Pseudorhodoplanes sinuspersici: one gene and its partners. Each later gene encodes a partner of the first gene's protein in a complex. Links are inferred from orthologs where the notes say so. Each region holds a gene or a part of one and is shown on either strand. Other genes may lie near its edges. The genes, in order: secY, secG and secA.

Region 1 (4,228 bases):
CCCGATGCGCGCGGTGTTCGAGTCGCTCGGCATGCAGGACATCGTCGCCAAGTCGCTCGGCTCGTCGAACCCCTATAACATGGTGCGCGCGACCTTCGACGCATTGAAGAACCAGGATTCGCCGCGTTCGGTTGCGGCGCGTCGTTCGATCAAGGTCTCGACCCTGCAGGCACGTCGCCGCGAAGAGGGTGTCGAGGCAACCGCCGAATAATACGATCGAGCAATCGGTCCGGTCACTGGAAAGCTGGTTAGTCATGGCAGCGAACAAAACCATTAAGGTCGAGCAGGTCGGTAGCCCGATCCGCAGAGACAGCGCGCAGCGCAAGACGCTGATCGGTCTCGGCTTGAACAAGATTGGCCGCGTGAAGGAATTGCAGGACAATCCTTCGACCCGCGGCATGATCGACAAGGTCGGGCATCTGGTCCGCATCGTCGAAGGAAAATAGTTTTTCGTCATGCCCGCACGCGTTGCGGGCATCCACGTCTTACTCGTTTGAGACTGAGACGCGGGCGGTCGGGTCAAACCGGCCATGACAAGAGAGAGAACGAGGACTGGGTTATGAAGCTCAATCAGATCGCAGCCCGTCCGGGCTCCACGAAGGCGCGGACCCGCGTTGGTCGCGGTATTGGCTCGGGCAAGGGCAAGACCGGCGGCCGCGGCGGCAAGGGCCAGACCGCGCGTTCCGGCGTTCGCATCAAGGGGTTCGAAGGCGGCCAGATGCCCTTGCATCGCCGTCTGCCGAAGCGCGGCTTCCGCAACACGATGTTCGCGCTGGCGCTGAACGAGATCAACCTCGATCGCATTCAGACGGCGATCGACGCCGGCACGCTCGACGCCAAGAACCCGATCGACATCGATACGCTGGTGAAATCCGGCGTGCTGAGCCGCGCCCGCGACGGCGTGAAGCTGCTCGGCGGCGGTGAAATCAAGGTGAAGGCTGATTTCGTGGTTTGGCGTGCCTCGAAGTCCGCCATTGCCGCGGTCGAGAAGGCCGGCGGTACGGTGAAGGTGCTTGCGCCTTCCAAGGAAGAGCCGAAGGAGCCGCGCGGCAAGAATGCCCGTTTCGCGGCCGGTATCGACAAGCCGAAGATCATCGAATCCGCCCCGGCTCCAAAGGGTGGCAAGAAAAAGGCTGACGCCAAGGCCGACACCAAGGCAGAAAAGCCAGCCAAGGGTGCAGGCAAAGCCTCGACGTGAGCCCCATATGACGCCTGCAGGGCGACGGGGTTAGACGGGGTCAGGAGCGAGCATGGTCTCTGCAGCGGAACAATTGGCAGCCAACATCAACTTCTCGGCGCTTGGAAAAGCCGAGGAGTTGAAGAAGCGTATCTGGTTCACGCTTGGCGCTCTGCTGGTCTACCGGCTCGGCACGTATATTCCGCTGCCGGGTATTGATCCGTCCGCGTGGGAACAGATTTTCCGCACCCAGGCCGGCGGCATTCTGGGCATGTTCAACATGTTCGCCGGCGGCGGCATCCAGCGCATGGCGATTTTCGCGCTGAACATCATGCCGTATATCTCGGCCTCGATCATCATTCAGCTGATGACGACGGTGTCGCCGACGCTGGAAGCGCTGAAGAAAGAGGGCGAGGCGGGCCGCAAGACGATCAATCAATACACCCGCTACCTGACCGTGGTGCTGGCCGTGTTCCAGGCCTATGCCATTGCCATCGGCCTTGAAGGCGCCGGCAATGTGATCAGCGATCCGGGCTGGATGTTCCGCATCTCGACCGTGATCACTCTGACGGGCGGCACCATGTTCCTGATGTGGCTCGGCGAGCAGATCACCTCGCGCGGTATCGGCAACGGCATTTCGCTGATCATCATGGCCGGCATCGTCGCCGAGCTGCCGTCGGCCATCGCCGGAACTCTTGAACTCGGCCGCCAGGGCGCGCTGTCCACCGGACTGATCCTGGTCGTGATCGTGATGGCGATCGTCGTCACCGCTTTCATCGTGTTCATGGAGCGCGCCCAGCGCCGCCTGTTGATCCAGTATCCGAAGCGCCAGGTCGGCAACCGCATGTTCGAGGGCCAGTCCTCGCATCTGCCGCTGAAGCTCAACACGTCGGGCGTGATCCCGCCGATCTTCGCGTCATCCCTGCTGCTGTTGCCCACCACGATGGCGAACTTCGCCGCCGGGCAGGGATCGGGCTGGTTGACCACGATCACGACGCAGCTCAGCCACGGACGGCCGCTGTTCCTCGTGCTGTATATCTCGCTGATCGTATTCTTCTGCTTCTTCTACACCGCGATCGTGTTCAACCCGACCGAGACCGCGGACAATCTGAAGAAGCATGGTGGCTTCATTCCGGGCATCCGTCCGGGCGAGCGCACCGCCGAATATATCGATTACGTGCTGACGCGCATCACGGTGATTGGCGCAATCTACATTTCGATCGTGTGCCTTATCCCGGAAATCCTGATCTCGTATGCGGCTGTGCCGTTCTATTTCGGCGGCACATCGCTGTTGATTGTGGTGACGGTGACTATGGACACGGTCGCACAAGTTCAGGGACACTTGCTGGCACACCAATACGAAGGCCTGATCAAGAAATCGAAGTTGCGGGGGCGACGTAGATGAGGTTGATCCTGCTCGGACCGCCGGGGGCGGGTAAGGGCACTCAAGCGCAGAGGCTGGTTGAGAAGCACGGCATCGTGCAGCTTTCCACTGGCGATATGCTCCGCGCCGCGGTTGCGGCCGGCACGCCAGTAGGACAGCGCGCCAAGGATATCATGGCGCGCGGCGAGCTTGTTCCGGACGATGTGGTGGTCGATATCATCGCTGACCGGATCGAGCAGCCCGACGCGAAGAATGGTTTCATTCTCGATGGGTTTCCGCGCACGGTCGGCCAGGCCGAAGCGCTGGAAAAGCTGCTGGCGAGGAAGGGCCTGAAGCTCGACGGCGTGATCGAGCTGATGGTCGATGACAGCATCCTGCTGCAGCGGATCGAGAAGCGAATCGCGGACATGCAGGCGCGTGGCGAACCCGTCCGGGCCGATGACAATGCCGAATCGCTCGGCAAGCGCCTGACTGCCTACCACCTCCAGACGGCGCCGCTGTCGCATTACTACCGCCAGAAAGGCCTGCACAAGGCCACCGATGGCATGGCGCCGATCGATGAGGTGACCGAAGCGATCGGGCAGCTTCTGGCGTCGAAACCGCGCCGGAAGGCCGCTGCTACGGGCAAACGCCGGGCCCGGGTGACGACTGGTCGCCGCCCGGCAGGCCGCAAGCCGGCTGCGCGGACCGCGCCAAGAAGTGCTTCAGGAGGCGCGTCAGGGCGCGCGACTGGCAAGTCGACCGCCAAAAAGGCGAAAAAGGTATCTAAGGGTGTCGTCCGCAAGGCCGCCGCCAAGAAGAAGCCGGCCAGAAAGGCGGCTAAACGCACCAAAGCCGCGAAAGCGGCCAAAAGTGCAACCACCCGCCGCAAGGCGGTCAAGACGAGGAACTCGACCCGGAATCGGGCTTCAAAAGCCCGTTCCGGCCGCGGCCGGAGGTTGACGAAGCGTCGTTGAATCCGTACATACCGCGTCATTCAGTGGGAGAACGTACGCGCGATACCGGGCCCCGAAAGAGGCGGGGGCAGGGTGTCGTGCTAAATTATTGCGGTCCCCTCCGGAGACACGGACAGAACAGAAAGGTTGATCGGCAGTCCTGACCGACTGTCGGCACATGGAGCGAGATCGTGGCCCGTATCGCAGGTGTCAATATTCCGACCAACAAGCGCGTCGTCATCGCGCTTCAATACATTCATGGCATCGGCGAGAAAGCAGCCGACGACATCATGCAGCAGCTACACATTCCGTATGAACGGCGTGTGTCGCAACTCACCGACGCCGAGGTGCTGCAGATCCGCGAGATGATCGATCGCGATTATACGGTCGAGGGCGATCTGCGCCGCGAAACGGCAATGAACATCAAGCGTCTCATGGATCTCGGTTGCTACCGCGGTCTGCGTCACCGCAGGGGCCTGCCGGTGCGCGGTCAGCGCACGCACACCAACGCCCGTACCCGCAAGGGGCCGGCGAAGGCGATTGCAGGCAAGAAGAAGTAATTTCGGATTGGTCGCTCCGGGTCGCGAACCGGAGCCGCGAAAGGAACGAGAATGGCAAAGGAAGTGACGCGCGTCCGTCGCCGCGAGCGCAAAAATATCGTCTCCGGCATCGCGCATGTGAATGCCAGCTTCAACAACACCATGATCACCATAACCGACGCACAAGGCAATA
Region 2 (4,927 bases), 350 kb from region 1 along the record:
CGACAGCACTTCGAACCAGACATATCCGGCGCCATTTGGAAGCTGGATCGGATCGTTTTCCACGCCGGGCTCGGAGGCAAAGATCGCGGAGGGCAGGTTGGCGCCAGCCGGCAGATCGGCGACAGGATTACCGTCGGGACCACGACCTGCGCGGTCGATCGCATCGATGGTACGAACCGGCAGATTGAGCTTCTTGGCAAGATCGGCAATGGAGCCGCCCGAAATCCGTTCGTCTTCCATCTTGTCGAAGAGCGTACGCACTTCGCGGCGTGCGCGTTCGTTTGCCAGGTCACGTTTGATCTCAGCCATGACCTCGGACATGTCGCGTTTGACCTCGGCTTCGACCTTGCCGACGCGGACCAGCGCCGTGCCGAAGCGACCCTTGACCGGCTCGCTGACTTGGCCCGATTTCAACGAGAAGGCCGCATCGGCAATGGCCGGGTCGAGGATCTGTGACTTGCTGACAAGGCCAAGATTGAAATCGCCATCCTTGAGACCGCGTTCTGAGGCAAGTTGCTCGAAAGTCGTGCCCTGGGTCAGCTTCTGCGCAGCCGCCCGTGCATCGTCCTCATTCGGAAAAACGATCTGCTGCACCTCGCGCCGCTCCGGCGTGGTGTAACGCGTGGGGTCGGCGTCATAAACCTTCTTGGCATCGGCGTCGCTGACCTCGATCGTCTTTGTAACCTCATCGGGGGACAGGACGATCAGATCGGCTTTCCGGAATTCAGGTGCACGGAACAGCGTCTTGCGCTCGTCGAAATACTTGGTGAGCTGCTCTGGCGTAGGCTCAGGGATATCGCCAGCCTGTTCCGGCCCCAGCACGATATAGTCAAGCGAACGCAACTCATTAAGATAGCGGTTCTGCGCATCGACGGTGACGGCGGGCGGTGCGAGATCGCTTACCAGCGCGCGGACGATTTGCTGGCGTAGGAGCTGCTTGCGCTGCTCGGCAACATAACGGCCTTCGGTATAACCGGCCTGGCGAATGATCGCCTCGAACCGTGCGCGATCGAACTGGCCGGTGATGCCGCGGAATGACGGATCGTTGCGGATGCGGTCCGCGATCACCTCATTCGGCAGATTGAGACGGAGCGTGCGGACATTTTCATCGACTGCAGCTTCGGCCAGCATCTGGCCAAGCATCTGCCGGGGCAGGCCGAGTGCGCGTGCCTGGTCGGGCGGAATCGGACGGCCGACCTGGCGGATGAGCTGCTGCAGCCGGTCATTGTAGTTTTGCCGGAATTGCTCGACGCCAATTTCGGTGCTGCCGATTTTCGCAACAGTCGATTGTCCGAAGCCGCGGAAGATATCGCCGACGCCCCAGACCGCGAAACTGACCGCGATCAGGCCGAGGAGTAGGCCGGTAACGAGCCGGCCGAGCCAGTTACGGGTGGCTGTGTGCATTCCTCGAAGCATGGGCGGACAGAATCTCTTTTATGGGGAAGGGGTGTTAAAAGGCCGCGCATCATAGTGATGGCGCCTTTACGCTGCAACTCACTGACGAGTAACGGGAAAGCGTTGGCACGCGGTGGATCGGTTTGGTAACCGCAGAATCACGACGTTTAAAGCAAGAGGAAACCTGATTGATGGCAAACGATCCGCGTCCGCTGGTCGCAGGCAACTGGAAGATGAATGGTCTGCGCGGGTCGATTTCAGAACTCGAAGCGATCATCGCCGATGCTCAGGCCAGACCATGGCCGGTTGACCTGATGATCTGTCCGCCGGCGACGTTGGTCTGTGCTTTCGCCAAGGCTGCCGCAGGAGCGAAGATCGCCATTGGCGCCCAGGACTGCCACGCCGAGGTCTCCGGCGCCTTTACCGGGGATATCTCGGCGGAGATGCTGAAGGATGCGGGCGCAAGCGCTGTTATCGTCGGACATTCCGAGCGGCGGACCTATCACGGCGAAACCGACGACATGGTGAAAGCCAAGGCGAAAGCAGCGAACCGGGCCGGCCTGACCGCCATCGTCTGCATCGGTGAGACCTATGAGGAGCGTGAGGCTGGAGCCACAATTTCAAGGATTGAGAGGCAGTTAGCGGGATCTCTTCCGGAAACGATCGATGCCGTTAAACTGGTTATTGCATATGAGCCGGTCTGGGCGATCGGCACCGGGCTGACACCGACGCCGAAGGATGTCGAACAGGTTCACCAGACGATCCGGAAGCACCTGGTTTCGCTTGATAAATCGTCCGGACCGACGGTGCGGATCCTGTACGGCGGCTCCGTTAAACCGTCGAATGCCAAGGAGCTGATGGCGGTCCCGAACGTCAATGGCGCATTGGTCGGCGGCGCCAGCCTGACCGCCAAGGATTTCCTCGGCATCGCAGCGGCTTATGCCTGACCGCAAAGGGTAGAATTTTCCAACCCGGTCGTGTACAGACGCGGCCGCATTCCCTATATGGCGGCGTGACGCACCGGCCCGGCCCGGCGAACATCAGGTTTTTGACGCATGCATACGGTCCTTATCGTCGTTCATCTGCTCATCGTTCTGGCGTTGATCGGGCTTGTTCTGCTGCAGCGTTCCGAAGGCGGCGGACTTGGCATGGGCGGCGGCGGCGGCGGCTTCATGACCACCCGCGGCACCACCAATATTCTTTCCCGGACAACCGGATTCCTGGCAGCGGCCTTCTTCGCGACCAGCCTCCTGTTGTCGATCATTGCCGGCATGGACCGCGCACCGTCGTCGATCCTGAATACCGGCGCACCGGTGGCCCCGGGCGCGCCGACTGCGCCGCTTGGCACGGGCTCCGGCGGCGTCCTCGACGCGCTGAAGCAGCAGGGGGGCGGGCAGCCGCCCGCGGCGCCGCAGCCATCCGGGCCGCAGGTGCCGCAATCGCAGTAACCCTTAGGGAGGGCCGGGAAACCGGCCCTTCGAATTTGTGGGGGCAGTTATCCAACGCCGAGGGGGCCATAGCCCTCGTCGAATCGAAACCGGGTGTCTAAAGGTTAAGTCCCATGGCGCGGTACATATTCATCACCGGCGGCGTGGTTTCCTCGCTCGGCAAAGGTCTCGCTTCGGCGGCGCTCGGCGCGTTGTTGCAGGCGCGTGGCTACAAGGTCCGGCTGCGCAAGCTTGACCCGTATCTCAATGTCGATCCCGGTACCATGTCGCCCTATCAGCATGGCGAAGTCTTCGTCACCGACGACGGCGCTGAAACCGATCTCGATCTCGGCCACTACGAGCGCTTCACCGGCCGGCCGGCGACCAAGCGCGACAGCATCACCACCGGCAAGATTTACCAGGACATCATCACCAAGGAACGGCGCGGCGACTATCTTGGCGCGACCATCCAGGTCGTCCCGCATGTGACCAACGCGATCAAGGACTTCATCCGCGACGGCAACGAAGACTATGACTTCGTCCTATGCGAGATCGGCGGCACCGTCGGCGATATCGAAGGCCTGCCATTCTTCGAAGCGATCCGCCAGTTCGGCAATGAAGTGCCGCGCGGCCACGCCGTCTATATCCACCTGACGCTGCTGCCGTTCATTCCCAGCGCCGGCGAACTCAAGACCAAGCCCACCCAGCACTCGGTCAAGGAATTGCGCTCGATCGGTATCCAGCCGGATATCCTGTTGTGCCGCACCGACCGCGAGATCCCAGCAGAGGAACGCCGCAAACTCGCCTTGTTCTGTAACGTGCGCGAAAGCGCTGTGATCGAGGCGCGCGACGTCGACAACATTTACGCCGTGCCCGAGGCCTATCATGCCGCCGGTCTTGACCGGGAGTTGCTGGCAGCGTTCGGCATCGACAATGCGCCGGCACCGGATCTTTCGGTGTGGCGCAACATCAACGAGCGCATCCGCAATCCGGAAGGGCAGGTGACAATCGCCATTGTCGGAAAATATACCGGCATGAAGGACGCCTATAAGTCGCTGATCGAGGCGCTCTCGCATGGCGGCATCGCCAACAAGGTGAAGGTCAATCTCGACTGGATCGAAAGCGAAGTGTTCGAGCGCGAGGATCCGGCGCCGTTCCTCGAACACGTCAATGGCATCCTCGTGCCCGGCGGCTTCGGTCAGCGCGGCGCCGAAGGCAAAATCCGTGCGGCACGATTCGCGCGCGAACGGGCCGTCCCTTACTTCGGTATCTGCTTCGGCATGCAGATGGCCGTGGTGGAGGCAGCCCGCAATCTCTGCGGCATCGAAGAGGCGAATTCGACCGAGTTTGGCGAAACAAAAGAGCCGGTTGTCGGTCTGATGACCGAATGGATGCGCGGCAACGAACTGGAACAACGCAAGGCCGGCGGCGATCTTGGCGGCACGATGCGGCTTGGCGCCTACAAGGCGGCGCTCAAGCGCGGCAGCAAGATTTCAGGCATCTATGACGGCGAGACGGAAATCTCCGAACGCCATCGTCATCGCTACGAAGTGAATGCGCGCTACAAGGATCGTCTCGAACAGCACGGCATGCGCTTTGCCGGCATGTCGCCGGACGGCCTGCTGCCGGAGACGATCGAATACGAAAACCATCCCTGGTTCGTCGGCGTGCAATTCCATCCCGAACTGAAGTCGCGCCCCTTCGATCCGCATCCGTTGTTTGCGTCATTCATCGAAGCGGCGGTGGAGCGCAGCCGGCTGGTGTAATGAACCCGCTCGTTCCCGCGAAAGCGGGATCCAAGTCTTCGCGCAGGGGGCCAACCTTGCGTGGATGGGTGGACAATTGGACCTTAAAGCATGTCTCGCGGCCTCGACCATATCGTTCACGCCGTCCGCGATCTTGATGCGGCCGCCGATTTCTATCGGCGGCTCGGCTTCACCATCGGTGCCCGCAACCGCCATCCGTGGGGCACGCACAATCACATCGTTCAGCTACCGGGCGTCTATATCGAGCTCCTGACGGTTGCCGAGCCGGAAAAAATCGAACCACATAATGGGCGCTTTTTTTCTTTCGGCGCCTTTCATCGTGATGTTCTGTTGCACGAA
Region 3 (5,261 bases), 2.3 Mb from region 1 along the record:
GCTTTCGATCTGGTCCTTCACCTGCTCGAATGTCGGCGGCTGCTTGGTGCGCTTGTCGTCGACGCGAATGACATGCCAGCCGAACTGCGATTTCACCGGATCGGAGACCTGGCCCTTGTCGAGCTTGAAGGCGGCTTCGGCGAATTCAGGGACCATCTGATCTTTGGAGAAGAAGCCGAGATCGCCGCCGTTATCCTTGGAGCCGGGATCTTTCGATTTTTCCTTGGCGATGGCGGAGAAATCGCCGCCCTTCTTGAGATCGGCAGCGATTTTTTTGGCGTCGTCCTCTGATTCGACGAGGATGTGGCGTGCGCTCACTTCCTGCTCGTTACCCATATCCTTGGTGGCCTCGGCGTAAACCTTCTTCATCGCGTCGTCGGTGAGGGCGGCCTTGGCCTCGTTCTGGAGCAGCGCCTCCATCAGCAGCTTGGTGCGCGCCAGCTCCATCTTTTTCTTGAATTCGGGGGTGTCGCCAAGCTTCTTGGCCTCAGCCGCCTTGGACACGAGGAGCATGTCCGCAACATAGGTGGTGAGATATTCTTTCTTGGCTTCCGGGGCCATCGGCGGCAGCTGGGCGCCGATATCCTCCTCGGCAGCCTTCAGGTCGCTTTCCTTGACCTCGGTGCCGTTCACTTTCGCCACGACCGGGTCGGTCTGGGCGCCGGCCTGGATGGTCAGCAATCCCGCAACCGCGAGCGTGGCGCACAAGGTCGTCAGGACCGGCCGCCACTGGACCGTCGGAAGCGAGAATTTGGGTTTGTTCATCAGGTCTGTCCTTGGGAATGAAGCCGCCCCGGTGGGAGGGTGATGGCGGCGGACACTTACGCACGGGTTATGGCTTGGCAATGCCAAAGGCCCCTTAATTTTCGGCAATAACGCCGTTCGGCCTTCAGATTGACAAGGAAGTGACCCCCTCCTATCTCTCGACGGCTCTCCGGATGTCACACCCGAATGACCTCGCGTTCTGGCTCAATTCGGGTCCGGCCGGCACCGTTCCGGGCGGATTTCAGGGTCAAATGGCCTTAAGAGTCCCCACGGTTTCAAAACTTCGTGTTTTTTCACCGTATCAGGGCACAACCGCGGTTCTGGATGCGACTAAGGCCAAAGCCACCCAAGACTGAAGAAAAGGATTTCGTATGCTCGGCGCAGTCGCCCGCAAGCTGTTCGGCACCGCCAATGACCGGCGTATCCGCGGCTATCAGCCCCGCGTCGATGCCATCAATGCGCTGGAGCCCGAACTCGCCAAACTGACCGACGAGCAGCTCCGCGCCCGCACCGACGAGTTCAAGAAACAGCTCGAAGAGGGCAAGACCCTCGACGATATCCTGGTCCCGGCCTTCGCCACCGTCCGCGAAGCCGGCAAACGCACCCTCGGACAGCGCCATTTCGACGTCCAGCTCATTGGCGGCATGATCCTGCATGAGGGCGGCATCGCCGAGATGAAGACCGGCGAAGGCAAGACCTTGGTTGCGACCCTGGCGGTGTATCTGAATGCACTGAATGGCAAGGGCGTCCATGTCGTCACCGTTAACGACTATCTGGCCAAGCGCGACTCCGAATGGATGGCCCAGATCTATGGTTTCCTCGGGCTCACGACCGGCGTGATCGTGCATGGTCTCGATGACGAGGAGCGCAAGGCGGCCTATGCCTGCGACATCACTTACGGCACCAATAACGAGCTCGGTTTCGATTATCTGCGCGACAACATGAAGTACCGGCTGGAGGACATGGTCCAGCGCGGCCACGTCTATGCAATCGTCGACGAAGTGGACTCGATCCTGATCGACGAAGCGCGTACGCCGCTGATCATTTCCGGGCCGCTCGACGATCGTTCGGACTTCTACAACACCATCGACGCCTATATTCCGCGGCTCGACAAGTCCGACTACGATGTCGATGAGAAGCAGCGCACGGTGAACCTTACCGAAGCCGGCATGGAAAAGATGGAGCAATGGCTCCGCGCCGATGACTTGCTCAAGGGTGACTCGCTTTACGACATCGAGAATGTTTCGACCGTCCATCATGTCAATCAAGGGCTGCGCGCGCACAAGCTGTTCCAGCGCGACAAGGACTACATCGTCCGCAATGGCGAGGTGGTGATCATCGACGAATTCACCGGCCGCATGATGCCGGGACGCCGCTATTCGGAAGGTCTGCATCAGGCGCTGGAAGCGAAAGAACATCAGCCGATCCAGCCAGAAAACCAAACGCTGGCTTCAATTACCTTCCAGAATTATTTCCGCATGTACGACAAGCTCGGCGGCATGACCGGTACGGCGCTGACCGAGGCAGACGAGTTCTACGACATCTATAAACTGAACGTGGTCGAGGTGCCGACCAACCGGCCGATGCAGCGCGATGACCAGGACGACGAGGTCTATCGCACCAATGGCGAGAAATATCGTTCGATCGTTGCGCTGCTCGATGACTGCAAGAAGCGCGGCCAGCCGGTGCTTGTCGGTACGACGTCGATCGAGAAGTCGGAACAGCTGGCCGAGATGCTGCGCAAGGAGGGCTGGGAGCAACATGATTTCGCCGATCCCAACGCCTTCGCCAAACTTTACACCGGTGACGAGGGCGCGGCGAAGGCCAAGGTCTTTGCGATCCTGAATGCACGGTATCACGAACAGGAAGCCTATATCGTCTCGCAGGCCGGTGTTCCCGGCGCGATCACCATCGCCACTAACATGGCCGGCCGCGGCACTGACATTCAGCTCGGTGGTAACGCCGACATGCGCATCCGTCAGGAATTGCAGGGCGTCGAGGGCGAGGAACGCGAGAAGCGGGTGCAGGATATCCGCGATCAGGTCTCGCGGCTGAAGGAAAAGTCGCTGGCGGCCGGCGGGCTGTTTGTGCTCGGCACCGAGCGGCATGAAAGCCGCCGTATCGACAACCAGCTTCGTGGCCGCTCCGGCCGTCAGGGCGATCCAGGCCGTTCCAAATTCTTCCTGTCGCTCGAAGACGACCTGATGCGCATCTTCGGCTCGGACAAGCTCGACAGCATGCTGACCAAGCTGGGTCTCAAGGAGGGTGAGGCGATCATCCATCCCTGGATCAACAAGGCCCTGGAAAAGGCGCAGCAGAAGGTCGAGGCGCGCAACTTCGATCTGCGCAAGAACATCCTGAAATACGACGATGTCGCCAACGATCAGCGTAAGGTCATCTTCGACCAACGCATCGATATGATGAAGGACAACGATGTCGCCGAGACCGTTACCGACATGCGCCACGCGCTGATCGACGATCTCGTGTCCAAGCACATTCCGGAGAATGCGTATCCGGAACAATGGGACGTGAACGGTCTGCATGAGGCAGTGCAGCATATCCTGAACCTCGATCTGCCGATCCAGGACTGGGCGAAGGAAGAGGGTATCGCCGACGAAGAGGTGCGCGAACGCATCATCAAGCGAGCTGACGAGGTGATGGCTGCTAAGTCCGCGCAATATGGCCCTGAGGTCATGCGTTATGTCGAGAAGTCGGTGTTGTTGCAGACGCTCGATCACCTTTGGCGCGAGCATCTCATTATGCTCGAGCATCTGCGTCAGGTGATCGGCCTGCGCGGCTATGGCCAGCGCGATCCGCTCAACGAATACAAGTCGGAGGCTTTCCAGCTGTTCGAGGCGATGATCGCGAATATGCGCGAGGGGGTGACCGGACAGCTTATGCGGGTCGAGGTGGTGCAGGCGCCGCCGGAAGACGAGCAGCAACAGCTTCCCTATATGGAAGCGCATAAGGTCGATCCATTCACCGGCGAGGATGAAATGTCCTATGCCAATGCGACGCTGTCGCCGGCAATGGCTGGCGGCGCCGGTGCACAGCAGGCGGTCGAGCGTGATCCGAAAAATCCGGCAACCTGGGGCAAGGTCGGGCGCAACGAAGCCTGTCCATGTGGTTCCGGCAAGAAATACAAGCATTGCCACGGCCGCTTCGGTTGATTCGGAGAGGCCGCGCCCCGACAAAAATTGAGCGTAAATGGCCGGGAGGATACCCGGCCATTTACCTCTGCCATTGTCTAAGTCTAGTTGTCCAAGTCTAAAAGCAGTTGCTCTTCAGCGGACTCCAAGCTCTCTTAGAGCGTTGTGTCGCTCTCTTAGGGCGTTGTGTCGCGCTGCAGCAGCCGAAACAATTTCGGCCCGGCGTGCGTTGTCACCTACGGACTTTGAACTGATGGGTGCGAGACATGCAGGTTCCTCTCGAAATTGCTTTTCACAATATCGAGCATTCCGACCGAGCCGAAACCCAAATCAGAGATCACGTCGCCCGCCTCGAAGACATCTATGATCGATTGACGGCCTGCCGCGTCCGGGTGGATCAGCGTGCTAACAATACAAACCAAACCATTCCGCCCGTGGTCCGCATCGAAATCAGCGTGCCGGGCTTCAAAGACATTGTCGTCGCGCACGAGCCTGACCGGTTGCAGCGACGATTTCAGCGCCCCGATCTGACCAACGCGATCCATGAAGCTTTCCGTATCGCCGAACGCCAGCTCAGCGAATTCAAGGAGAAGCTGGCCAATCGGACCGCAGTGATGATGCATGAAGCGGCCAACGAATTTGCCGGCCAGGTTGCGGAGATCACACCAGGTGAGGATTATGGCTTTCTGCTCAACAAGGAGGGCGGGATGCTCTATTTCCACCGCAACTCACTTTTGAGCGGCGATTTCGACCGCCTGAAGCGCGGCGACTACGTCACCTATGTCGAGGAAGTCGGCGACACCGGTCCCATTGCAACCAAGGTGCGGATCAAACAAAAAAACGGCAGAGACTAACCTTTTAACGGAAAGCGCCGAAACGGCTTTCAAAGCTCGAAGCCTGCGGGATCGGCTGAGAACCACTCATAACGCTACCCGTCGGTTGCGACGCCGGAGTTGCGGTCGGAGCTGGCTGGGGTGCAGGGGCTTCGCCGGCAGCCGGTGCGGCTGCGGTTTTCATTTTTGGTGTTTCGCTCGGTGTGCGCGATGCAGAGGCGGACGGCGCTGCCCGGGTTGGAACCTCAGCCTGCTTTTCGCTTGAACCGCGTAAACCAATCATGCGGGATACTTTGGTCCGTACCGTCTCCCGCTGCGGGGCCGGGGCAGCGGGCGTAGCAGGAGCCATCGGTTGAACCGAGGCAACTCGGGTCGATGCTGCTTCCGGCTCACGCGAGCCGCCCCGGAAGAAGTTTCCGATCTTTTCGGCAAAGGTGAGCTCCGGAGCCGGACGCATGCCAATCTTGGTCTGCGGTGCGTTGCGCGGCAGTGGCACATCGGCAGTCTGAACCGG

What was found.
Region 2: secY (region 1) and secG share a complex: the UniProt entries of both Escherichia coli proteins name them as parts of the sec protein translocase complex. The link is inferred for Pseudorhodoplanes sinuspersici from one-to-one orthologs.
Region 3: the proteins of secY (region 1) and secA are in contact, whole or in part, in a crystal structure (PDB 3DIN), measured with the Thermotoga maritima proteins. The link is inferred for Pseudorhodoplanes sinuspersici from one-to-one orthologs. Residues at the interface, in WP_004081795.1 of Thermotoga maritima: Glu108, Gly109, Glu110, Glu111, Ala236, Glu237, Arg238, Arg239, Ile240, Thr241, Ile242, Gln243, Tyr244, Ala245, Arg246, Arg247, Val248, Thr249, Gly250, Arg251, Arg252, Val253, Tyr254, Gly256, Ala257, Ser258, Thr259, Tyr260, Leu261, Pro262; in WP_004082002.1 of Thermotoga maritima: Glu261, Ala262, Arg263, Lys300, Ala301, Arg302, Thr303, Ile304, Ile305, Leu323, Tyr324, Asp325, Pro326, Val329, Ser330, Tyr333, Ile336, Lys340, Phe345, Val349, Glu363, Phe364, Tyr374, Ser375, Gly376, Gly377, Glu393, Ile395, Thr482, Ser483.

What each region holds. Positions count from the first base shown.
Region 1 is NZ_CP021112.1:4,398,128-4,402,355, forward strand. The notes cover bases 496-3,416. They hold secY (preprotein translocase subunit SecY), read left to right. Parts: upstream 496-1,250; coding sequence 1,251-2,582; downstream 2,583-3,416. Other genes in these bases: CAK95_RS21370 (adenylate kinase), read left to right, coding at 2,579-3,416. Outside these bases: rpsE (30S ribosomal protein S5), read left to right, coding at 1-211; rpmD (50S ribosomal protein L30), read left to right, coding at 255-446; more of CAK95_RS21370, read left to right, coding at 3,417-3,517; rpsM (30S ribosomal protein S13), read left to right, coding at 3,688-4,056; rpsK (30S ribosomal protein S11), read left to right, coding at 4,108-4,228. UniProt on the Escherichia coli protein: The central subunit of the protein translocation channel SecYEG. Consists of two halves formed by TMs 1-5 and 6-10.
Region 2 is NZ_CP021112.1:4,744,439-4,749,365, forward strand. The notes cover bases 1,176-4,146. They hold secG (preprotein translocase subunit SecG), read left to right. Parts: upstream 1,176-2,450; coding sequence 2,451-2,843; downstream 2,844-4,146. Other genes in these bases: CAK95_RS23110 (SurA N-terminal domain-containing protein), read right to left, coding at 1,176-1,404; tpiA (triose-phosphate isomerase), read left to right, coding at 1,587-2,342; CAK95_RS23125 (CTP synthase), read left to right, coding at 2,957-4,146. Outside these bases: more of CAK95_RS23110, read right to left, coding at 1-1,175; more of CAK95_RS23125, read left to right, coding at 4,147-4,588; CAK95_RS23130 (VOC family protein), read left to right, coding at 4,679-4,927. UniProt on the Escherichia coli protein: Subunit of the protein translocation channel SecYEG. Overexpression of some hybrid proteins has been thought to jam the protein secretion apparatus resulting in cell death; while this may be true it also results in FtsH-mediated degradation of SecY.
Region 3 is NZ_CP021112.1:2,146,569-2,151,829, forward strand. The notes cover bases 831-4,135. They hold secA (preprotein translocase subunit SecA), read left to right. Parts: upstream 831-1,136; coding sequence 1,137-3,935; downstream 3,936-4,135. Outside these bases: CAK95_RS10465 (peptidylprolyl isomerase), read right to left, coding at 1-765; CAK95_RS10475 (HPF/RaiA family ribosome-associated protein), read left to right, coding at 4,181-4,768; CAK95_RS10480 (L,D-transpeptidase family protein), read right to left, coding at 4,773-5,261. UniProt on the Escherichia coli protein: Required for protein export, interacts with the SecYEG preprotein conducting channel.